One region of the Janthinobacterium sp. SUN211 genome, then DNA from elsewhere that is predicted to be linked to it. Evidence: predicted binding sites of a transcription regulator. Region 1 holds the regulator's gene; each other region holds the start of a gene.
What was found. The regulator FNR, encoded in region 1, switches genes on or off when oxygen is low (the NO sensors DNR and NnrR bind a similar motif). The targets are predictions, from matches to a motif close to TTGATNNNNATCAA.
Positions count from the first base shown of each region.

Region 2: the regulator FNR is predicted to act here: its motif matches at 4,018-4,031, upstream of O3301_RS11005 (OmpW family protein).
Region 3: the regulator FNR is predicted to act here: its motif matches at 3,160-3,173, upstream of paaA (1,2-phenylacetyl-CoA epoxidase subunit PaaA).
Region 4: the regulator FNR is predicted to act here: its motif matches at 3,003-3,016, upstream of O3301_RS20455 (universal stress protein).

Region 1 covers NZ_JAPWIC010000003.1:61,552-67,347, reverse strand. The annotation lists gene O3301_RS11550 (response regulator) at 1-1,744, opposite strand, end outside; gene fnr (fumarate/nitrate reduction transcriptional regulator Fnr) at 1,994-2,752, shown strand; gene O3301_RS11540 (FixH family protein) at 2,756-3,280, opposite strand; gene ccoG (cytochrome c oxidase accessory protein CcoG) at 3,336-4,718, opposite strand; gene ccoP (cytochrome-c oxidase, cbb3-type subunit III) at 4,721-5,641, opposite strand; gene O3301_RS11525 (cbb3-type cytochrome c oxidase subunit 3) at 5,634-5,796, opposite strand, start outside.
Region 2 covers NZ_JAPWIC010000002.1:1,142,648-1,148,443, forward strand. The annotation lists gene O3301_RS10980 (SpoIIE family protein phosphatase) at 1-1,046, opposite strand, end outside; gene O3301_RS10985 (NAD(P)H-dependent oxidoreductase) at 1,287-1,877, opposite strand; gene O3301_RS10990 (MerR family transcriptional regulator) at 1,937-2,302, opposite strand; gene fur (ferric iron uptake transcriptional regulator) at 2,372-2,809, opposite strand; gene O3301_RS11000 (LysR family transcriptional regulator) at 3,050-3,946, shown strand; gene O3301_RS11005 (OmpW family protein) at 4,093-4,707, shown strand; gene O3301_RS11010 (MetQ/NlpA family ABC transporter substrate-binding protein) at 4,800-5,627, opposite strand; gene O3301_RS11015 (methionine ABC transporter permease) at 5,660-5,796, opposite strand, start outside.
Region 3 covers NZ_JAPWIC010000006.1:208,368-214,163, forward strand. The annotation lists gene O3301_RS20785 (cytochrome-c peroxidase) at 1-148, opposite strand, end outside; gene O3301_RS20790 (M14-type cytosolic carboxypeptidase) at 428-1,552, opposite strand; gene O3301_RS20795 (hypothetical protein) at 1,694-1,948, shown strand; gene paaX (phenylacetic acid degradation operon negative regulatory protein PaaX) at 2,061-2,990, opposite strand; gene paaA (1,2-phenylacetyl-CoA epoxidase subunit PaaA) at 3,258-4,247, shown strand; gene paaB (1,2-phenylacetyl-CoA epoxidase subunit PaaB) at 4,274-4,558, shown strand; gene paaC (1,2-phenylacetyl-CoA epoxidase subunit PaaC) at 4,573-5,325, shown strand; gene paaD (1,2-phenylacetyl-CoA epoxidase subunit PaaD) at 5,325-5,796, shown strand, end outside.
Region 4 covers NZ_JAPWIC010000006.1:133,101-138,896, forward strand. The annotation lists gene O3301_RS20445 (NADP-dependent malic enzyme) at 1-1,009, shown strand, start outside; gene O3301_RS20450 (hypothetical protein) at 1,063-1,932, opposite strand; gene O3301_RS20455 (universal stress protein) at 2,002-2,838, opposite strand; gene O3301_RS20460 (two-component system response regulator) at 3,151-4,164, opposite strand; gene O3301_RS20465 (MHYT domain-containing protein) at 4,161-5,796, opposite strand, start outside.

The DNA of each region.
Region 1 (5,796 bases):
GCTGCTTGCTGATGGCCAGGCCCAGGCCCGTGCCGCCGAAGCGCCGCGTGATGCTCTGGTCGCCCTGGGAAAACGCGGCAAACAGCTGCTGTTGCTGCAGTTCCGTCATGCCGATGCCCGTGTCGCGCACTTCGAAGCGCAGCCAGGCGCGGCCGCTCTCGCTCTCGGCCAGGCTGACGGCCACCACCACTTCGCCGCTTTCCGTGAACTTGATGGCGTTGCCGGCCAGGTTGACGAGGATTTGCTGCAGGCGCTGGGCGTCGCCCACGAGGCGCCGCGGCACGTCGGGCTCGACGGCGATGGCCAGTTCCAGCTCCTTTTCGCCCGCATTCATCGTCATCGTCGTGGCCAGGGTATTCATGACTTCGTCGAGGTCGAATTCGACGGGCGACAACTCCATGCGCCGCGCCTCGATCTTCGAATAGTCGAGCACGTCATTGAGGATGCCCAGCAGCGACTGGCCCGCCACTCTGACCATGGTCAGATACTTGCGCTGTTCCGTGTCGAGCCTGGTATTGCCCAGCAAATACACCATGCCCAGCACGGCATTGAGGGGCGTGCGGATTTCATGGCTCATGTTGGCCACGAAATCGCTCTTCGCGCGGTTGGCCGCCTCGGCCCGGTCGCGTTCCTGTTCCAGCTCCGCCGCGCGCGATTCGAGTTCCTGCTGCAGGCGGTCGCGTTCGCTCATCAGGCCGTTGAACGCTTCCGTCAGTTCGCCGATCTCGTCGCGCTGCTGCACCGGCACGGGCGTGAAGCGGCTGCCGCTGGTGCGCAGGGCTTGCAGGGTGTCGCGCAGGCGCACCAGCGGCGACAGCAGGCGCACGGTGACCCAGCCCAGCACGAAGGCGGCCAGCAGCGAGGCGAGGATGCTCCACAGCACCAATCGGTACAGCACGCCATCGAACGGTTCGAAGGCATCCTCGACGGGGAGCGAGGCGGCCAGCAGCCAGTTCACGGATTTCAGGCGCTTGAAGCTGTTGACGGCCGTGATGCCGCGGCTGTTGGTGCTGACCATGCTGCCTTCGCCATCTTCCTTCAGCAGCTGGGTCGTCGTCAGGTTGGCGTTCGGCTTGCGCGGTTGCAGCAAGCGGCTGGTATCGGGGTGCAGCACGTAGCGCGGCACGGCGCCGCGCGTGAGAATGAAGTAATAGCCGTTCTTGCCGATCTTTTCCGAGCGCAGGCGGCCCAGCAGGTTGTCCTTGTACAGGCGCAGCACGCCGATCACCACGCCGGCCACCTGGCCATCGGCGGCCAGCACGGGCGCCACCATCTGCACGATGGGCATGCCGCTCGACTTGCCCAGCATCGGTTCGGTGATCATGGGCTGGCGCGTGCGCAGGACGGTCTGGAAATACTCGCGCTCGGCGACGTTGATGCCGGCACGCCCCGCTACCTCCGGCATGTCGGCCACGACGGCGCCATGCGCGTCGAGCACCAGCACGTCATCGAACAGCACCAGCATCGAGCGGCGCGAATAGTATTCGCGCAATTGGGCGGGCCGGGCGATCAATTCCGGCGGCTGCTGTCGGGCCGTCAGGGTGACGATCTGCAGCAGCATGCCCAGCTTGTCGTCGAGCTCGGCAGCGGTGCGGGTGATCAGGGACGATTGCTGGCTCAGCAGTACTCGGGTGAAGTCGTCGCGCATGTGCTGCACCTGGATCATGGTGACCAGCGCGATCATGGCGATCGAGGTCAGGCTGGTGGCCAGCGCGACTTTTGCTTTAATGCCGAGAGGCTTCATGATTTCCTTTTCAGTACCGGGCGGCACAGGCGGCAGATAATGCTGTCAGGAATTTTCCTATCAATGCCCCAGCTTGGCAAGCGCCGCCGCGCAAATTGCCCGCCCCGTACGGGCTTTTGACGATGTTGCCATATAATTAAAGGCTGGACGTCGTTTATTCGCCGAATTTACGGTGAAATTGGTATACGGCAACCCTGTATGCGGCTGTATGCAGTAAACTTGTTGTTGCATTTTCTAAAAGGTACCGACATGACTGAAGCGCTACTCACTCCAACCTTGCCCACCGTGAACGTGGAGGCGTTGCGTGCGCGATGCTCGACCTGCAGCATGCATCAATTGTGCCTGCCGATGGGCCTCGATGTGGGCGACATGGACAGGCTGGACCAGATCATAGGCCGCCGCCGCAAGATTGTGCGCGGCGCCTCGCTGTTCCGCATCGGCGACTCGTTCCAGAACCTGTATGCGATCCGCCTGGGGCATTTCAAGACGTACCAGATCAATCCGGGCGGCGAAGAGCAGGTGACGGGCTTCCAGATGGCGGGCGAACTGCTGGGCATGGACGCCATCAGCGCCGACCGCCACCACTGTAATGCGGTGGCGCTGGAAGACAGCGAAGTGTGTGAAATCCCGTTTTCCAGCCTGGAACAATTGCTGGGCAATATGCCGACCCTGCTGCGCCATTTCCACCGCATGATGAGCCAGGAAATCACGCGCGAGCAAAGCGTCATGCTGTTGCTGGGCAATATGCAGGCGACGCAGCGCTTTGCCGCCTTCATCGTCAACCTGGCGTCGCGCTATGAAGCGCGCGGCTATTCGGGCAGCAATTTCCAGCTGCGCATGTCGCGCGAGGAAATCGGCAACTACCTGGGCCTGACCATCGAGAGCGTCAGCCGCCTGCTGTCGAAGTTCAAGAAGGAAGGCTGGCTGCGTGTCTCCAACCGGGAAATTGAAATCCTGCAGCCGGCGAAACTGAAGGCGATTACGGCCGGCACGGACGTCTGCAAATAAGACTTACAGTTCCTCGTCCGCATGCAGCGCGATGCTGCGCTGCAGCGGCCAGGTCCAGATGCCGGACAGGCGCCACTCGCGTTTGTCGTTTTCCACCAGCACTTGCCAGCGGCTGCGCTCGAGCATCGGCAGCGCCACGGAAAAATTGCCGGCCGCATCGGGCTGTACCAGCACCTTGATATCCTTTTCCGGCAGGGTCGCATGCGCTAGGTGCAGCTGCAAAGGCGCCTGATAGGCCTTGCCGAAGCTGTGCACGGAACCGGTCAGGCGCGCTTGCGCCACGTCATACGACAGGCGCGTATCCATCGCCAGGTCGCTGGCGATCGTGTCGCGCTTCAAATCCTGGTTGATCGCCTTGCCCTGCTTGTAATAATCGCCCACCACCAGCGCATCGGGCTGCGTAAACGCGATATAGCCCATGAAGCTGCCGACGACCACGGACAGGCCGGGGCCGATCATCAGCAGCCATGGCCAGCGATGCTTGTACCACGGTGCAACGGGTGCTTGCAGTTTCAGACTGTCGGACATGGTATTTCTCCTGTGTAAACGGCCAATCCCCATGCGGGGACTGGCCTTCCTGCTATTACCGCGGCACGATGAATACCGCGCTTTCACGCACATGCAGCGATGGGTCGTCCAGCGATTGCAATTCGATCGCAATCTTGTTCGAGCCCTTCTCTCCCACGCCGTGCGGCACGCGCAGGCGGATCGGCCAACCCAGCGTTTCCGTCGGCTGCAAGGTCACTTCTTCGCGCGTCAGCAAGGTCAGGCCCGGCAAGCCGGAAGCGCTGATTTTGAAATGCTGGCTTTGCTCCGATGTGTTCATGATCTGCAGGCGGTAGACGTTTTCGATCATGCCGTCTTCCACTTCGCGTCCCATGGAACCGCGGTCGCGGATCACGTCCATTTTCAGGGGCGTGCGCAGGGCCAGCGAAGTACACACGGCGATGATGATCAGGGCCAGGATGGAAGTGTAGATCAAGACGCGCGGGCGCATGGCGCGCTGGCGTATCTGCTTCGAATTGAAGTTGTTTTCCATCGCATGGTCGGTACTGTAGCGTACCAGTCCCCGTGGCCGGTCGACCTTGTCCATCACGCTGTTGCAGGCATCGACGCAAGCGGCGCAACCGATGCATTCATACTGCAGGCCGTTACGGATATCGATGCCGGTCGGACACACCTGCACGCACAGGGTACAGTCGATGCAATCGCCCAGCTTGTCGTTGTTGCCGGCCTTCTTGCTCATGGCGCCACGTGGTTCGCCGCGCTTGGCATCGTAGGTGATGATCAGGGTGTCCTGGTCGAACATGGCGCTCTGGAAGCGCGCGTAGGGGCACATGTATTTGCACACCTGCTCGCGCAGCCAGCCCGCGTTGCCGTAGGTTGCCAGACTGTAGAACAATACCCAGAACCATTCCCAGGGACCGAAGTTCAGCGTGGTCACCGACTGCGCCAGTTCCTTGATCGGCGTGAAGTAGCCGACAAAGGTAAAGCCCGTCCACAGGGCGATGGCGCCCCATACCAGGTGCTTGGCCGTCTTCTTGAACGCCTTGCGCACGGAGGGGCCCTGCTTGTCGAGGGCCATGCGCGCGCTGCGCGTGCCCTCGATGCGGCGTTCGACCCACAGGAAAATTTCCGTGTATACCGTTTGCGGGCAAGAGAACCCGCACCACACCCGCCCGGCAATGGCCGTGACGAGGAACAACAAATACGCACAGATGATCAGCAGGGCCGCCAGATAGATGAAATCCTGGGGCCACAGCACGACGCCGAAAATGTAGAACTTGCGCGTGGTCAAATCGAACAGCAGGGCTTGCCTGCCATTCCAGGTCAACCACGGCAAGCCGTAGAACGCGAGCTGGGTAAGCCATACGCATACCCATCGCCAGGTAGCGTAGCGTCCTTTGGCCTCGCGAGGGTAGATTTGCTCGCGGGCCGCATACATCTTGATGACTTGAGGTTCCATTTTTACTTTGCGGGTGCCTGCGGATTCGACAGGCTCCAGACATACGCCGACAGCACGTGTACCTTGGATTCGCCGAGGAAATCGCTGAAGGCCGGCATGGTGTTGCTGCGTCCCTTGCGTACGGTTTCCATGATGGTGTCGGCGCTGCCGCCGTACAGCCAGGTCTTGTCCGTCAGGTTTGGCGCGCCGAGCATCTGGTTACCCTTGGCATCGGCGCCATGACAGGCCATGCAGGCGCCGAACTTGGCCTTGCCCAGCACGGACTTGACGGGATCCGAGGTCGAGCCGGACAGGCTCAGCACATAATGGGCCACGTTCTCGACATCCTTTTCGGAGCCCAGGGCAGCGCCCATCGGTGGCATTTGCCCATTGCGGCCGTGCATGATGGTGGTCTTGATGATGTCGGGTTCGCCGCCATACAGCCAGTCCTTGTCCGTCAGGTTGGGGAAGCCCTTGTTGCCGCGCGCATCCGAACCGTGGCATTGCGCGCAGTAGGTCAGGAACAGGCGCTGGCCGATGGCTTGCGCCTGCGGATCGGCGGCCACCGTCTTCAAGTCCTGGCTCAGGTACTTGTTGAACAGGGGACCGTAGTCGGCTTCCGCCTTCTTCAGCTCTTCCTCGTACTGGCCCGTCGATTTCCAGCCCAGGCTGCCGGCATAGTTGCCCAGGCCCGGATACAGGAACAGGTAGGCCAGCGAGAAGACGATGGTGATGTAGAACAACCACATCCACCAGCGCGGCATCGGCGTATTGAGTTCCTTCAAGTCCTCGTCCCAGACGTGGCCCGTGGTGCCGTCGGCAGGGGCGCCCTCGACCACTTTGATTTTCGACTGCGAGTACAGCAGCACGCCGCAGCCGATGATGCCCAGCAGGGACAGCACGATGATGTAGATATTCCAGAAGCCATTGGTAAAGTCAGCCATGGTTATGCTCCTTCGCCAGGGTCATTTCGGCTTCGGCCGGATAGTCGAGCGCGTCGTCGGCGAACGGCAGGCGGGCTGCCGCGTCGAAGTCGCTGTTGCTGCGGCTGAACGTCCACCACAGGATGCCCACGAACGTCGTAAAGGAAACCACCGTC
Region 2 (5,796 bases), on a different contig from region 1:
TGCGCCAGCAGCTGTTCGCGCATGCGCCGCTTGCCGTAGGCGATGTCGCGCGCGCCGCCGATCTGGTCGAGCAGGCCGTCGGTGGTGAGGAACAGCAGGCTGCCGGCGGGAATGTCCAGCGTCTCGTTGTGCCAGCAGTAGCCGGCCGGCGTGTCGACATAGCCCACGCCCATGCGCGCGCCATCGATGGCGCGCACGGCCTCTTCGCCCGGCGCGACCACGTGCAGCGCCAGTTTCGCCCCCGCGAAACGCAGGCTGGCGCTGGCCGTGTCGTAGCACAGGAAGGCGCAATCCATGCCGTCGTTCGAGCCGGCGTGGCCGGTGGCTTCGCCGCTGCTGGCGCCGTCCTGGCCCAGCAGGGTCTTGATGGCGCGGCTGACGGCGCCGATCAGGGCGGCCGGATCGTGCGGCCCCAGCTCGCGCAAGGCCTGGCTCAGGGCCGACGAGGCGATCAGGGTCATGAAGGCGCCCGGCACGCCGTGGCCGGTGCAGTCGGCGATGGCGGCAAACCAGCCGCCCGCGTGGCGCTCGAAGAAGTAAAAATCGCCGCCGACCACGTCGCGCGGCTGCCATTCCAGGTGCGCGTCGGGCAGGGTGGCGCGCAATTCCGCATCGGAGGTGCGCAGCAGCGCGCGCTGGATTACGCTGGCGTAATCGATGCTGTGCATGATTTGCCGGTTCTTTTCCGCCTGCATGGTGGCGACCACGTTCATCAGCTGCAAGCCGAAGCCCACGCCGGCCAGCGCGCCATCCTCGGTGATGATGAAGCCGTCGGCCAGCGCCTTCTCGCCCGCTTCCACGGCGCGGAAGGTGAGGTCTTCGATGCTCATGGCGCCGTCGACGATCAGCGGCTCCTTGTCCATGAAGGCGATGCAGCTTTTCTTGCCGTACACTTCGTGATAAAAGGGCTTGGACATCTGCGACATGAAGATGTTGCGGCTGATCAAGCCGATGGGCTTCTGCTGCTCCGTGACGGGCAGGCTCATCATGTCGCGCCGTTCCGTGAACAATTCCAGCACGGCGAAATTGCTGGCGTCGGCCTGCACGGATTCCGTGGGAATGCACAGATCAGCCGCCACGGACGTGCGATAACGGGGAAGATGCAATCGAGAAGCGTTGAACTCCACAGCGGCTACCTTTACATGACGATCGGACCCTTGTTGTCGCGACGGCAAGGCGACTGACAAACAGGCAATATCATCATGGTAGCCTTGGAATATGACGGCTTGATTACCAGCTTGTCAAAACCGTATGCAAGATGGCTGCATGGCAAGCCGTTGCCGGGCTTACAGATGGCGCGCCAGCGTCTTGGCCTGGGCCAGCCAGCGCGCGCGTTGCGGCTCGGTGGAGTCGAGGATGGGGCCGAAGCTGGCCACCCTGACGGGTTTGATGCCGCAAAATTCCAGCGTCGTCTTGCGCAACTGGTGGATGCCGGGCATGCGGTAGACCCAGCGGAAATACCAGGGCGGCGTGTCCATCGTCACCAGCAGCTGGGCCGTGCGGCCCTTCAGCAATTGCGCCGGGAAAGCCTTGCCGGGGCGGTACTTGAAAGCGTAGCCGGGCAGGAAGACGCGGTCGACGAAGCCTTTCAGCAGGGCTGGCGCGCCGCCCCACCAGATCGGGTAGGCGAACACCAGGTGTTCGGCCCAGCTGATGGCTTCCTGCGCGGCCAGCAAGTCCGCTTCCAGCGGCTGCACCTGGCGGTAGCCTTCGTGCAGGATGGGATCGAAGTCCAGCTGGCCCAGGCGCAGTTCGCGCACGGTGTGGCCCGCGCTGCGGGCCGTGGCGGCATAGGCCTCGGCCAGGGCGGCGCAAAAGCTGTCGCCCGACGGGTGGCCGAGGAGTATCAAAATGCGCTTGGGTGTCGTCTTGGTCATGGTGCAGGCTGTCCGTTAAAGAAGAGCTTGCATGCTAAAGCCTGCCCCTGGGGGCAGAGTCAAGCGGCCGCTTGAAGGTATTGGTGTGCCAGGCAGTCGTGGATTTCCGTGTCGATGTCGGCCAGTTGGGCGTCGAGCTGGCGCAGGCGGGCGATATCCTGCTGTATCTGCGTGCGCTTGGCGGCGATGTGCTGCGACAGGGCGGCCCAGTCCGTATCGTCGCCGGCCAGGATGGGCAGCAGTTCGGCCAGGCGGAAGCCCAGCGCCTGCGCCTGGCGTATGAGTTTGACTTGCGCCAGGTCTTGCTGCGTGTAGACGCGGTAGGCGCCGGCGCGGCGCACGTCGCCCAGCAAGCCCAGCGCTTCATAGTGGCGCAAGGCCTTGGGCGAGGTGCCCGCCAGGCGGGCGATTTCTCCGATGTACATGGGTGATCCTTTCTCAAGCTTGAGCGAATCTTACCGCAAGGCAGCGGCGCCCAAACGGCCCAGGCATCCTCAGGCCCGGCGCGGCGGCACTTTCTTCGCCGTGCACTCGGCGCAGGTGCCGTACAGCGACAGCGCGTGCTCGTGCAGCACGAAGCCCCGCTCGGCGGCGATCTCGTTCTGGCGCAGTTCGATGCCTTCGTCGACGAATTCATCGACCTTGCCGCAACCCGTGCAGACCAGGTGGTCGTGGTGCTGGCCTTCGTTCAGTTCGAAGACGGCGTGGCCCGATTCGAAATGCCGGCGAAACAGGATGCCCGCTTCGGCAAACTGCATCAGCACGCGGTAGATGGTGGCCAGGCCCACGTCGATCTTTTCAGCCAGCAAGAGTTTGTAGACATCGTCCGCACTCAGGTGCTTGATCGTGCCTTCTTGAAACAGCTGCAGAATCCGCAAGCGGGGGATGGTCACTTTCAAGCCCGATTCACGCAGTTCCCTCAATATATCCATGTCTCCCATTCCTTTTTGTAGTCGCCCTAGCGAGGTATTGCATTATATCGCAAATGATAATCATTACCATTCTCATGTGTGTACTGTAAATAGTATGCCGCGCGGGCGGGCGGCAATCCAGTGACATCGGCGCAAGTGGCGCTTGCGTGGCGGGCAACTGATGCCAGCAGTATTGGTTGCCGATGAAAAGTGGCGGTCGAATCGCTATACTGTGCAGCAAGGAATAACAATGGAGGGAGCATGGACCGATTTGATGCGATGCGCATCTTTACGCGCATCGTCGAACTGCGCAGTTTTACGCAGGCGGCGCATGACCTCGGCTATCCGAAGGCCACCGTCACGCATGCGATCAAGCAGCTGGAAGCGCGTCTGCGCGTGCGCCTGCTGCAGCGGACCACGCGGCAAGTGACGCCCACGCCCGATGGCGACGCGTATTACCAGCGCTGCGTGCGCCTGCTGGCGGACCTGGAAGAAACGGAAGCCGTGTTCAGTTCGGCGGCGCAGCAACCGGCCGGCAAGCTGCGCATCGACTTGCACGCGACCCTGGCCATGCACTTCGTCATGCCCGTGCTGGACCGGTTCTGCGCCCGCTATCCGCTGATCGAACTGGAAATCGGCATGGGCGACCGCCTCGTCGACCTGGTGCGCGAAGGCGTCGATTGCGTGCTGCGCGTGGGCGAACTGGGCGACTCGTCGATGGTGGCGCGCCGCGTGGCGCTGCTGGAACAGGTGACGTGCGCCAGCCCCGCCTATCTGGCCGTGCATGGCACGCCGGAGCATCTGGCGCAGTTGGATGGCCACCGCGCCGTCAATTTCTTTTCCGCCCAGACGGGCAAGGTCTGGCCCTTCGATTTCAAGGTGGAGGGCCAGCGCCGCAGCGTGGCCTTGCCGGGCACCGTGTCCGTCAACAATGCGGACGCATATCACGCCTGCTGCCGCGCGGGCATGGGCTTGATCCAGGCGCCCCGTTATCACCTGGAGCGGGCGCTGGCGGCTGGCGAACTGGTGGAAGTGCTGCGGGACTGGCGGCCCGATCCGCTGCCCGTGTCCGTGCTGTATCCCCACCACCGGCAATTGTCGCCGCGCGTGCGCGTCTTTGCCGACTGGGTCGCCAGCCTGTTTGCCGACGTGCATTGATGCGCTGCAATACGGCAATTTTTGACTTGGGCAAAGGAAAAAATCCCTCTGGTGATGCCATATAGCACTATTTGATGTGGATCAAAGTTTTTGTTGCACTGCACTCTTAGACTTCGCAGCGTTACTTAACGACAGAGGAAAACATAATGAAAACGTCCGCAACTGCAGCAGCAATCGTCCTGGCCGCCATCGGCGCATTCGCCGGCAACGCCATGGCACAGGAAAGCCCATGGCTGGTCCGTGCGCGCGCCGTGCATATCGATCCGGCCGATAAATCTACTCCTGTTGGTGGCTTCGGCGCATCGGACCGCTTGACGGTCAGCAGCAAGACGATTCCTGAAATCGATATTTCGTATTTTTTCACCCCGAATATCGCTGCCGAGCTGATCCTGACCTACCCGCAAAAGCATGATGTCAAGCTCGATGGCGGCCAAGTCGGCACCTTCAAGCACCTGCCGCCGACCCTGTCGCTGCAATACCACTTCATGCCTGAAAAACAGTTCAGCCCTTACGTGGGTGCCGGCGTGAACTACACGAATATCTCGGGTGTCAAACTGCCCGGCCTGCGCCTGGAACACGACAGCTGGGGCTTCGCGCTGCAAGCCGGTGTCGACTACAAACTGGACAAGAACTGGTCCTTGAACTTCGACATCAAGAAAGTGCAGATCCGCAGCGACGTACTGACCGCTGCTGGCGGCAAGGTCAGCGAAGTCAAGATCGATCCTATCCTGATCGGCGTAGGCGTCGGCTACCGCTTCTAAGCAGTGATGGCGCCCGGGTGGCGCGCAGAATAAAAAAAGACGGCCAGGTGTGAACCTGGCCGTCTTTTTGTGTGCAGCGCTTTGCTTTCGCCTTATTTTTTCAGCGTCTTTTCCAGCGCCAGCTGGTAATCCGTCTTTTCGTAGCCGGCCAGGTATTTGTTCGTCGCGTCGAGGAAGGCGCGCGAGCGGTAGGCCGCTTCCAGGTCCTTGACCCATGGCTTGGCCTTGTCGGCCGTGCGGATGGCCACCAGGTTGATGTAGCTGTCCGAAATCTTTTCCACGCTCAGGGCCGACGTCAGCTTCATGCCGGCGGCCAGGGCGAAGTTGCCGTTGACGAAAGCGTAGTCGGCGTCGGCCAGCGAACGTGGCAGCTGCGCCGCTTCCAGCGGTACCAGTTTCAGCTTCTTCGGGTTTTCCAGCACGTCGCGCTCGGACGCGCGCAGCGGGTCGACGTTCGGTTTCAGCTTGATCCAGCCCATCTTGGCCAGCATCACCAGCGCGCGCGCCTGGTTGGTCGGGTCGTTCGGCATGGTGATGGTGGCACCGTTCTTGACTTCCGCCAGCGTTTTTTGCTTGCCGCCGTACAGGCCGATCGGCATGGTCGGCACGGTGATCAATGAGCTCAGTGGCAGCTTGTTATCGGTGGCGAACTTGGTCAGGTAGACGATGTGCTGGAACACGTTGGCATCCAGCGAGCCTTCGGCCAGTGCGTAGTTCGGCTGCACGTAGTCGTTGAATTCCACGATCTTGACCTTGTAGCCCTGTTTTTCCAGGATAGGCTTGATGCCCAGCTTCAGCTGGTCCGAATACGGGCCGGAGCTGGTGCCGATGACGAGTTCTTTCGGGTCCTTGGCGTGGGCGGCGGTGGCGAAGGCCAGGCTGGCAGCGGCCAGGAGCAGGTTGCGGCGAATGTGGTTCATGCTTTTCCTTGTACTGAAATACTGAATATGAATTAACGTTTGTCGAGGCGCTTGGCGATGCGCGTGCCGGCGAACTGGATGGTTTGCACCAGCACGATCAGGATGGCCACGGTGGCGACCATGATGTCCGTCTCGAAGCGGTAGTAGCCGTAGCGGATGGCCAGGTCGC
Region 3 (5,796 bases), on a different contig from region 1:
CGGCCAGCTTGTTGCCGGGCGCGTAGGCGTGGGCCGGGTCATGGCAGCTGGCGCACGACTGCCTGCCCGAGGCGGACAGGCTGGCATCGTAGAAGATGCGCCGCCCCAGCTGCGCGGCAGGGCTGAGTTCGGCCGCCGTGCCTGGCATGCCGTGCAAGCCAAGAAACAAGAATATGCACACGTGTGCAAATCGGGTCGGTGAAAATCGCGCCTCGGCGCGTGGCTGGTCTTTGATGGTCATATGCGGGATGGTTGTCGACAAGGGAGAGACAGGCAATGCTGCGCCCAGTATAGGCAGCAATGGCTGGCGTGGCAACGATTAGCGATGCTGCGCTGCGCAAGACGGGGAGCGGAAAACAGCCGGCGGCAGAGTAACCGCCGGCCAAGCCCGTCACGTCATGCGTGGCGGGCCAGTTTCATGCGCGGCTCAGGCGCGCAAGGTGGACAGGATAGGCTGCAGCACGGCCGCGCCCAGGGCGGCGCTGCGGGCGCCGCTCCAGCCCGTTTGCGGGTCGGGATCGTTGGCATTGTCCTTGAACGGCAATTCCAGGGTCAGCGACAGGCAGCCGAAGGCGTGGGTGATGTGGGGCGAACCCATGGTCAGTACTTCCGGCGTGAACGGGCCGTCTTCGTAGCCGTGCTCATCCTGGAAGTCAGGGCTGGCCACCTTGAAGTCGGCGATGAAGCGGTCTTGTTCGGCCTTCTGTGCTGGCGTGAAATTTTCCAGCGCATCGCTGCCGGCCACGAAGACGTAAGGCAAACCTTCGTCGCCATGCACGTCGAGGAACAGGTCGCAGCCGATTTCATGCATTTTCTGTTTTACCAGGAACACTTCCGGGCTGCGCTCCATCGTCGGCGTCATCCATTCGCGGTTCAGGTTGGCGCCGGCTGCGTTGGTGCGCAGGTTGCCATGCACGGAACCGTCCGGGTTCATGTTCGGCACCACGTAGAAGACGGCGTCTTGCAGGCACTGGCGGGCAAATGGATTGGCCTGGTCCAGCAAGGCTTCGAGCATGCCTTCGACAAACCATTCGGCCATCGTTTCACCTGGATGCTGGCGCGCGATGACCCAGACTTTCTTTTCGGCATCGGCGTCGCCGACCACCAGCAGATTCATGTCGCGGCCTTCCACGGTGCTACCCAGGTCGATCAAGCGCACCAGCGGCGACGCTTGCGCGCTGTCGATCAGGGCCAGGTGGCGGTCCCATGGGTACGGCTCGAAGTAGGCGTAGTACACGCTTTCCTCTTCCGGCGTGTGTTCGATGGTCATCACCGTGCCGTCAAAGCTGGTCGGTACGCGGAACCAGGTTTCGCGGTCGTAGCTGGCCACGGCCTGGTAATCTTTCCAGCCGTCCGGGTAGGCCGACTTGCCTGCGTTCATGAAGCGGATCGTGCACGCCTCGCCTTGCGCGCCTTGCAGGCGGAAGTAAAACCACTGCGTGATGTCGGCGTGGGAATCCTTGCGGATGTTCAGCTCGATGGATTGGGCATCGTCGGCGCGCAGCACCTCGATCGCGCCGGCGTCGAATTGCTGGCTGATTTTAATGGTCATGAGTGTTCCTGATAAAAACGTATGGGTTTTGCATCGTGTGCAATGGCGCGATGATACCTGTTTTGCGGTGGACTTTGTGCTGGCGCAAACGATGACGGACGCGCTTTGCTAACGTGATAGCTCCGACACGGGGAGGCCATCATGGATGACAACGGCAAACACATACGCGAACTGGAAAAGAAAATCAGCGCCCTCAGCGACGCCCTGGCGCACCTGGGCAAGGGCACGACCTTGCAGGAATTGCTGCGCATCATACGTTTCCCCGGCTATACGACGCCGGCCGAATTCACCTTCAACGTCGCCATCCTCGACACCATGCTGGTACAGGCCAATGCGCTGGAAAAGCTGGGACAGGATTTATTGGCAGGGGCGAAACAGGTGGTAGCAAAACAGTGAGCGCAGGCTCGGACGTATTCCTGAGCGCCTGAAAAATGGCCAGGGCCTGGCGCAGGGCCGCAGGCGGTACGAACGGACGCCCAGACCCTGCAACATCGTCATGGACGTGTTGTCAGGTGTTCAGGCCGCCGAAACGTTCGTAGAACCACGGTTCCACATCGGGCGCCTGCGCATCTTCGCGCCGCAAGGTGGTCAGGATATGTTCCTCGGCCGCCGCGTACGTGATGCGGTACAGGTCGCGGGCCAGCGCATACGCCTGCGTGCCGGGCCACGGTTCGGGCAGCAGTTCGACGGGCAGTTGCGGGTCGTGCAATTGCACGCGGCGGTAGGCGTGCGTCAGCAGCGAGCGGATGACGAACGCTTGCTCCGCATCGAACACGGGCGCTTCTTGCAGCAAGGTCAGCAGGGGCTGGAAGCTGGCGATGAATTTCTGGTAGCCGGCCATGACTTCCGACAAGTCCCAGCAGTCGCCCACCATGTCGCGCAGGGGGCGCGTGCTGACGCCCGGCAATTCCGTGGTGTGGCAGACATACAGCTTGCCCTGCACTTCATTGCGTACGAGGATATCTTCCAGCGCCTCCGTATTGCTGGCCGGGTGGCCAAAGATGCCAGGCGAGATCAAGCCATAGCCAGCCCACAATAATTCCTTGCGCAGCGCCCCCCGCTCGGCGGCGCCGATGCTGCCGGCCGGCCCGATCACCAGGGTCCAGCTGCCATCCCAGTGCACGACCAGCGGTGCATAGATGCGGCGATAGGCGCGCTCGAAGCGGGCCAGCGCCTCCGGACGTATCGTATAGGCGCTGCGGCGGCCGTCGCGCTGCGAGCTGAGCCAGCCTTCCTGCGCCAGGCGGAACACGCTGGTGCGCAATAAACGGTCATTCACGCCAAACGGCGCCAGCAGTTCGATCAGGCTGCCCAGCCAGATGGCGCCGCCGCGCGGCACGATGGCGTCGCCAAAGATGGTCATCACCAGGGACTTCGAGCGCGGTGGGTCGCTTTCCAGGAAATCGGCTATCCATGCCGTGCAGCGGGTGTTCTTCATGTGGTTCCGGTCTGGCCGTGTTGCGGTCGGTTCAATAAAAGCAGCAGTTTACTTGGCTGCGCGGGTAGCGCGGCAATAATTTGCCGGAAGCGCTGGTGGCGCTTCGCAGTGTTTTCTCATAAGCAATATCATACGCACAAAAAAGCTGCACAAGATACGATTTTTTAAAATGATTCATATCAAGTGTATGCAAATCGTTTTTTGTATCGTATTATCTGTTCATCGCACCGCGTTGCTGCGCAAAATCAAAGACATGGGAGACAGATCATGTACGCACAAATGGTTGAAACCGGCCTCAAAAACGTCCGCTCCATCGATGACATGGGTCAAGACGAGCGCGCTTTCCAGGCCCGCATCGACGAAGGCATCAAGATCGAGGCCAAGGACTGGATGCCGGACGCCTACCGCAAGACCCTGATCCGCCAGATTTCGCAGCATGCGCACTCGGAAATCGTCGGCCAGTTGCCCGAAGGTAACTGGGTCACGCGCGCCCCCACCCTGAAACGCAAGTCGATCCTGCTGGCCAAGATCCAGGACGAAGCCGGTCACGGCCTGTACCTGTACAGCGCCGCGGAAACCCTGGGCGTGTCGCGCGACGACTTGCTGGCCGCCTTGCACTCGGGCAAAGCCAAGTATTCCAGCATCTTCAACTATCCCACGCTGTCGTGGGCCGACATGGGCGCCATCGGCTGGCTGGTCGACGGTTCCGCCATCATCAACCAGATTCCCCTGTGCCGCTGCTCGTACGGTCCGTATGCGCGCGCCATGATCCGCGTCTGCAAGGAAGAATCGTTCCATGCGCGCCAGGGTTACGACATCATGATGTCGCTGTGCAAGGGCACCCCGGCACAGAAAGCCATGGCGCAGGATGCCTTGAACCGCTGGTGGTGGCCGTCGCTGATGATGTTCGGTCCATCGGACGCCGCTTCCGTCAACAGCGCCCAGTCGGCGCAATGGCGCATCAAGCTGTTCTCGAACGATGAATTGCGCCAGCGCATGGTCGACCAGACCGTGCCGCAAATCGAATACCTGGGTCTGACCGTGCCCGATCCCGACCTGAAGTTCAATGCGGAAACGGGCCACTATGAATTCGGCGAGATCGACTGGTCCGAGTTCAACAATGTCTTGAAGGGCAATGGCCCGTGCAACCGCGAACGCCTGCAAACGCGCGTGAAAGCGTATGAAGACGGCGAATGGTTCCGCGATGCCTTGGTCGCCTACGCCGACAAGCAAGCCGCTAGCAAAGCGGCAGCCTGAAAACATCTATAAAAGGGGATAGCAACATGAGCAAAGAATGGCCTTTGTGGGAAGTTTTCATCCGCAGCCAGCACGGCTTGGCGCACAAGCATGTGGGCAGCCTGCACGCTTCCGACGCCACCATGGCGGTCAACCATGCGCGCGACGTCTATACGCGCCGCAATGAAGGCGTGAGCATCTGGGTGGTGCGCGCGGCCGATATCGTCGCCAGCAGCCCCGGCGACAAGGGCGCCCTGTTCGAACCGTCGAACAGCAAGGTGTACCGCCATCCCACCTTCTTCCCGATGCCGGAAGAAGTCAAGAACCTGTGATGGGAGCACCGGCAATGGATGACAAGGTTAACTACTTGCTGCGCCTGGGCGACAACGCCCTGATCCTCAGCCAGCAGCTGTCGCAGCTGTGCGGCAAGGGTCCCGCGCTGGAAGAGGACATGGCGCTGACCAACGTGGCGCTGGACCTGCTGGGCCAGACGCGTTTGTGGTTCAGCTATGCGGCCGAACTGGAAAATGCGGGCCGCGACGAAGACGACATCGCCTTTTTGCGCGATGCCCACGATTTCAAGAATTGCCTGCTGGTCGAACAGCCGAACGGCAATTACGCCGACACCATGATGCGCCAGTTCTTCTTCGACAGCTGGCACTACTTCCAGCTGCTGGAACTGGCGAAATCGACGGATGCGCGCATCGTCGAGGTGGCGCAAAAATCGATCAAGGAAGTGACGTATCACCTGCGCCGCAGCGGTGACCTGATCGTGCGCCTCGGCGACGGCACGGCGGAAAGCCATGCGAAAACGCAGGCCGCGGCCGACAAGCTGTGGATGTACACGGGCGAGATGTTCCGGTACGACGCCGTCGACCAGGCCATGGTCGCCGCCGGCATCGCGCCCCCATCGGACATCCTGCGCCAGGCTTTCCTCGAACACGTGGCCGAGATCTTCGCCGAAGCGACGCTGGTCATGCCGGCGCCCGACGCCTGGATGCAAAAGGGCGGCAAGCAGGGCACGCACACGGAACACCTGGGTTTTATCCTGGCCGAGATGCAGTTCCTGCAGCGCGCCTATCCCGGGGCGGAGTGGTAATGAACACGGCTGCGGCAGCGCTGGACGCCGCCCAGGTCTGGGCCTGGCTGGGCGACGTGCCGGACCCGGAAATTCCCGTCATTTCGGTGGTGGACCTGGGCATCGTGCGCGCCGTCGAAGTCACCGGCGGCGACGCCTGCACCGTGACGATCACGCCCACGTATTCGGGCTGTCCGGCCATGCAGGTGATCGCCGACGCCGTCACGGATGCCTTGCGCAGCCATGGCGTAGCGAAGGTGACGCTGGTGAACCAGCTGGCGCCCGCCTGGACCACGGACTGGATGAGCGAGACGGGCAAGGCCAAGCTGAAAGGCTATGGCATCGCCCCGCCGCAGCAGCAGGTGATCGACATCAGCGGTTTGCGCGGCGGCGTCAAGCGCCAGGCCATGCCGAAACTGGACGTGATCTGTCCGAACTGCGGTTCCACGCATACGCAGCTGACCAGCCAGTTCGGCTCCACGCCGTGCAAGG
Region 4 (5,796 bases), on a different contig from region 1:
CACCTTCATGAAGCCGCTGTTCCTGATGGCCAAATCCACGCCGGCCGAACTCAAACGCATCGTCTACGCCGAAGGCGAAGAAGAGCGCGTGCTGCGCGCCGTGCAAGTGGTGGTCGATGAAAAACTGGCGCGTCCCATCCTGGTCGGCCGCCCACCGGTGCTCGAAGCGCGCATCCAGAAGTTCGGCCTGCGCCTCAAGCAAGGCGTCGACTTCGACGTCATCAACCCGGACTTCGACGAGCGCTATCGCGATTACTGGAATACGTACTACGCCATGACGAGCCGCAAAGGCGTCACCGAGGAATACGCTAAACTGGAAATGCGCCGCCGTCACACCCTGATCGGTTCGATGATGATCCACAAGGGCGACGCCGACGGCATGATCTGCGGCACCTTCGGCACCACCCAGCTGCACCTGAAATACATCGACCAGGTGCTGGGCAAGCGCGCCGGCAGCAATGTCTACGCTGCCATGAACGTGCTGATCATGCCGGAACGCCAGCTGGTGATGGTCGACACGCACGTCAATGAAAACCCGGACGCGGACCAGTTGGCCGAGATCACCATCATGGCCGCCGAAGAGATGACCCGTTTCGGCCTGTCGCCGCGCGCGGCCCTGCTGTCGCACTCGAACTTCGGTTCCAGCGACAGCGCCTCGGCGCAAAAGATGCGCGCCGCGCTGGCCATCATCAAGGAACGCGCGCCGGACCTGGAAATCGACGGCGAAATGCACGGCGATACGGCCCTCGACAGCAAGCTGCGTCAAAAAATCATGCCGAATTCGGCACTGAAGAACGACGCCAACCTGCTCGTCATGCCGAACATCGAATCGGCCAACATCGCCTACAACCTGGTGAAGACGGCCGCCGGCAACGGCATCGCCGTCGGTCCGATCCTGCTCGGTTGCGCCAAGCCCGTGCACATCCTGACGCCATCGGCCACCGTGCGCCGCATCGTCAACATGACGGCCCTGTGCGTCGTCGACGCCGTGGCGCAGCGCAAAGCCTAAGGGTTTAGCTGCCGCCTGAAAGCCGCGCCATCCGCAAGGAGGCGCGGCTTTTTTTACATGGGCGACACGGGCAGGGCCGCGGCGGGCGGATGGCGGCGCAGGTAGTAATGGCGGTACAGCATGATCTCGCCCCATACCAGCAGCAGCGCCGCCAGCGCGAACAGGCCCAGCGTGATCTTGAGCGAATTGAAATAGGCGCCGGCTTGCCGTTTGATGGCGTCGATGAAAATCATCGGCACTGACTTGTCGAGTTTGCTGAAGTCGGCATGGCGCGCCACGTCGGTGGTCAGGCGCACGGCCAGGTCGGTGCCCAGCGCGGCCAGCTCGCCAGTCGCCTGGCCACGGAAGTTGGCGCCCTTGAGCGCTTCGCCGAGCAGGCCGACCCTGGCGATCAGCTGTTCCTGCAGCACCTGCGTCAGCAGCACGCTGCCGCGGCGCAGAATGAATTCATTGATCCAGCGCGCCTTGCTGCGTTCCCAGTAGCTGCTCGATGTGGGCTGGTAATACATGCCTTGCACGAACGGTTCGAGCAGGCTGCGCACGCTGATGGGCTGGCCCGGGGCGATCAGCTTGACCTGCTGTTCCAGGTAGACGCGCAGCGCCGGCATCTGCGCTTCGACCACAGGCTGCAAGTCGCGCTCGAGGGCCTGGTTGACCACGCGGTGCACGCTGTGCACGGCGCCAAACCCGGCACCGAGGAGCGGCAGCGCGAGCAGGATCAGCACATAGCTGAGCTTGGCGGCCACATGCCAGGCGCGGGGACGGCGCACCAGCAGGCATTTTCTGGCCAGCTGGTAGCAGATGCCGAGCGCCAGCACGAAGCCGGCCGCGCTGCACAGCAGCATCCACGGCAGGGCGGTCCACAGCAGTTCGCCGCCGAACGGCGCCAGGCTATTGCCCCAATTGACGAGTTGTTGGTTCATGTACATTGCTTTGATATGGATAAACAGGCAAGTATACCCATTGTGCAACGACATGGAGCGCGCTTGGTGTCAGTGCGCCATCAGCACCGGCAAGGTCATCTGGCGCAGCACGGTTTCCGTCACGCCGCCCAGCAGGATTTCGCGGAAGCGCGCGTGGCCGTAGCCGCCCATCACCAGCAAGTCCGCATGCACTTCGGCGGCCATGGCCAGCAGCGCCGCGCCGATGTCGCCCGTGGCGACGGCGGGGCGCACTTCGACGGGCACGCCATGGCGGCTCAGGTAGGCGGCGATGTCGGCGCCCGGATGGCGCGCCGGCTGCGCGTGGCCGACCGGCGGATGCAGCAGGGCCAGCACCACCAGGCGCGCCGCGCGCAAGAGGGGCAAGGCGTGGCCGATGGCGCGCGTCGCTTCCATGCCGCCATCCCAGGCCACCACGACCGTGTTGTCCACCTGTGCGAACTGGCCGCTGCGCGGCACGATCAGCACGGGACGGGCCGCGTTCAGCATCACGTAGGGCACCAGGTCGCTCATGGCGCCGGGCAAGGCTTCGCTGGCGTCGTGCTGGCTCAGCACGGTCAGATCGCTGTAGCGGGCGCTGACGGCCATGCCGCCATCCTCATCGTCTTCGATCAGGCGGCGCTCGAGCGAGGCGCCGCCGGCCTGGCGCGCCAGCGTCTCGAACTGGTCCAGCGCCTGTTCCGCCTGCCCATGCAAGGCTGAAATCTGCGCCGCCACGGCGCCGCCGCGCATGCCGCGGTTGTTTTCCAGGGTAAAGCGCGACATGCCCGTCATGGCGGCGCCGATCAGGTGCGCCTGGTGCGCGTGCGCCAGCCGCGCCGCGATGGCGATGCGCTGCGGCGCATGGCGCGACAGGTCGGCGTGGACGAGGATGGATTTGTAAGCCATGTTGTCACTCGGTAGTCAGGATGGCAACAAGGCTAGAACGGCAACACGGGCAAGTCCAGCATTGCCGTGCTGGCCGGGGCTTTTCTTATGCTGGGCTTGATGTAAGTCAAAAAAAGAGAGGCCAGGGCCATCTGCAAGTGCGCAGCCAGGAAAGTGCAAGCTGTTTGATGTGCATCAAAATGCCTGCCCCGCCGCCAGCCATAATGGCATTGAACTCCTGGCCCCTCCAGTGGTCTGCATCGGCGCCGGCGCCATCTGTCCGGCACTTGCTTGTGTGACGCAACAACGCTGGCCGTGGCGGGAGTTCACTCTTCAAGCGGGCGCGTGGTGTTCCGCTTTCTCTGCCCAGCGCAGCCGGATGGCGTCGATGGCGGGCAATTCCCCGACAAACAGGTCGACCAGCCGCGCATCGAAATGGCTGCCTTGTTGCGCTTGCAGATAGCCCACGGCGTCCGTCACCGACCACGCGCGCTTGTACGGGCGCACCGAGGTCAGCGCGTCGAACACGTCCGCCACGGCGACGATGCGCCCCGCCAGCGGGATCGCTTCGCCTGCCAAGCCGTTCGGGTAACCGCTGCCATCCCATTTTTCATGGTGCGACACGGCGATGGCGCGCGCCAGCGCCAGCATGCCGCCTTCCGCATGTTCGCCGATGATGTCGCCGCCGATGCGCGCGTGCGTCTGCATGATGCTCCACTCGTCCGCGTCGAGCTTGCCCGGCTTTTGCAGGATGCGGTCGGGGATGCCGATCTTGCCCACGTCGTGCATGGGCGCCGCGTGCAGCAGGTCGTCCGCGGCGGCCTCGTCCATGCCGGCGGCCACGCCCAGCAGGCGCGCGTAATGGCTCATGCGGATCACGTGCAAGCCTGTTTCATTGTCCTTGTATTCGGCCGCCAGGCCCAGGCGCTGGACGATCTGCAGCCGCGTTTCCTTCAATTCATCGATGCGCACCAGCGACAGGTGCGTGCGCACGCGGGCGCGCACGATGGCGGGGCTGAGCGGCTTGGTGATGTAATCGACGGCACCCGCCTCAAAACCGCTCAGTTCGTCGCGCATGTCGTTCAGGGCCGTGACGAAAATGACGGGGATGGCGGCCGTCAGCGGCGCGGCCTTCAGCTGGCGGCAGGCGTCGTGGCCGCTCATGCCGGGCATCATCACGTCGAGCAGGATCAGGGCCGGGCGCTCCTGCTGCGCCAGTGCCAGCGCCCGCGCGCCATCCTTGGCGAACAGCAGCGCATAGTCGTTCTGCAAGATCTGGCGCAGCAATTGCAAATTGGCCGCCTCATCGTCGACGATGAGAATCACGGGCCTGGCTGGTGCATTCATGGGGACTCCGGGGCGTAGGTGTGCAGCAAGTCGTGCAGCAGCGACTGTGCCAGGGGGAAATCAAAGTCGTCGATGGCATGCAGCAGCGGCGTCAGCTCGTCCGCTTGCGCGCCCATGGCGTGCTGCAACTGTGCTTGCGCCGCGTCATCGAGTTCGCCGCGCCGCAAGGCGCTTAACAGGGCACTGGCCGCTTGCCGGACGGCGGGCACGTCGATGGCCGCCGCCGCCGTTGCCGCCGGCAAGGCAGGCGGCGCCAGCCGGGCGATGGCAGCCAAGGCCGCCGGCCATTGCGTCAGCAGGGCGCCCAGGATTTCGTCGAGCTGCTGCGCCGTGGCGGGACCGGGACCGGCGCAGCATTGCTCCAGCGCCGCCAGGCTGGCGGCCAGTTGCTCCAGTCCCAGGTTGGCGGCCACGCCGCGCAGTTGGTGGCTGTGCGACAAGAGCGCCGCGTGGTCGCGCGCTTCGATGGCGGCCAGCAGGGCGGGCGGCAGGCGCGGATGCTCGCGTCCGAAACGGGCCAGCGCCGCGCGGTAGGCGCTGTCGTTGCCGGCCCAGCGCTGCAGGGCGCCCGCATGGTGCAGCACCCGTCCGCCAGCGGGCGGCGGTGCGAGGCTATCGTCGGCCGGGTCCGCCGCCAGGCCCAGCACGCGCGCGATTTCCAGCGCCAGCGCCTGCCATTCGACGGGCTTGGTGGCAAAACCGTCCATGCCGGCCGCCCGCGCCGCCTTGCGGTGCGCTTCGAGCACGCTGGCCGTCATGGCGATCACGGGCACGCGCGGGCGTCCGTCGCGCAGGGCGGCGGCACGGATGGCTTGCGTGGCGGCCAGGCCATCCATGTGTGGCATTTGCAAGTCCAGCAGCAGCACGTCGAAGTCATCCTGCTGCGCCAGTTGCAAGGCTTGCGCGCCATCGCCGGCCGTGACCACCGTGTGGCCACGCTTGCCCAGCAGTAAGCTCAGCAGTTCCAGGTTTTGCGGCACGTCGTCGGCGGCCAGCACGCGCAGGGGCGGCAGGCGCACGCTGCGCCGTTCGCTGGCGGGCAGCGCCGCCTGGCGCGCCGGCAGCAAGGGCAGCATGACGTGGAACACGCTGCCGTGCGGCAAGGCGGCATCGGCCCAGATGCGCCCCTGCATCAGGGTCACCAGCTGCCGGCTGATGGTGGTGCCCAGGCCCGTGCCGCCGAAGCGCCGCGTGGTCGAGGCGTCCGCTTGCACGAAGGGATCAAAAATGGCGTCGCGCCGTTCCGCGGGGATGCCGATGCCGCTGTCCTGCACCAGCAGGTGCAGCTGGCCATCGTCGCGGCGCGCCGCCAGGCTGACGACGCCGCCGGGCGTGAACTTGATGGCGTTGTCGAGCAGGTTGCCCAGCACTTGCCGCATGCGCAATTCGTCGCCATGCAGCATGGCCGGCAGTTGCGGGTCGTACTGCACCTCCATGCGCAAACCCTTGGCGCGCGCATGGATGCCATACGTGGACGCCAGTTCGTCGACCAGCGCCAGCAGGCTGTAGTCGCGCAATTCCAGCGCCACGGCGCCCTTGTCCAGCTTGGCAGTATCGAGCACTTCGTTGAGCAGGCGCAACAGCGAGCGGCCGGACTGGCGTACGGTATCGAGGTGGCGCCGCTGCTCGGGC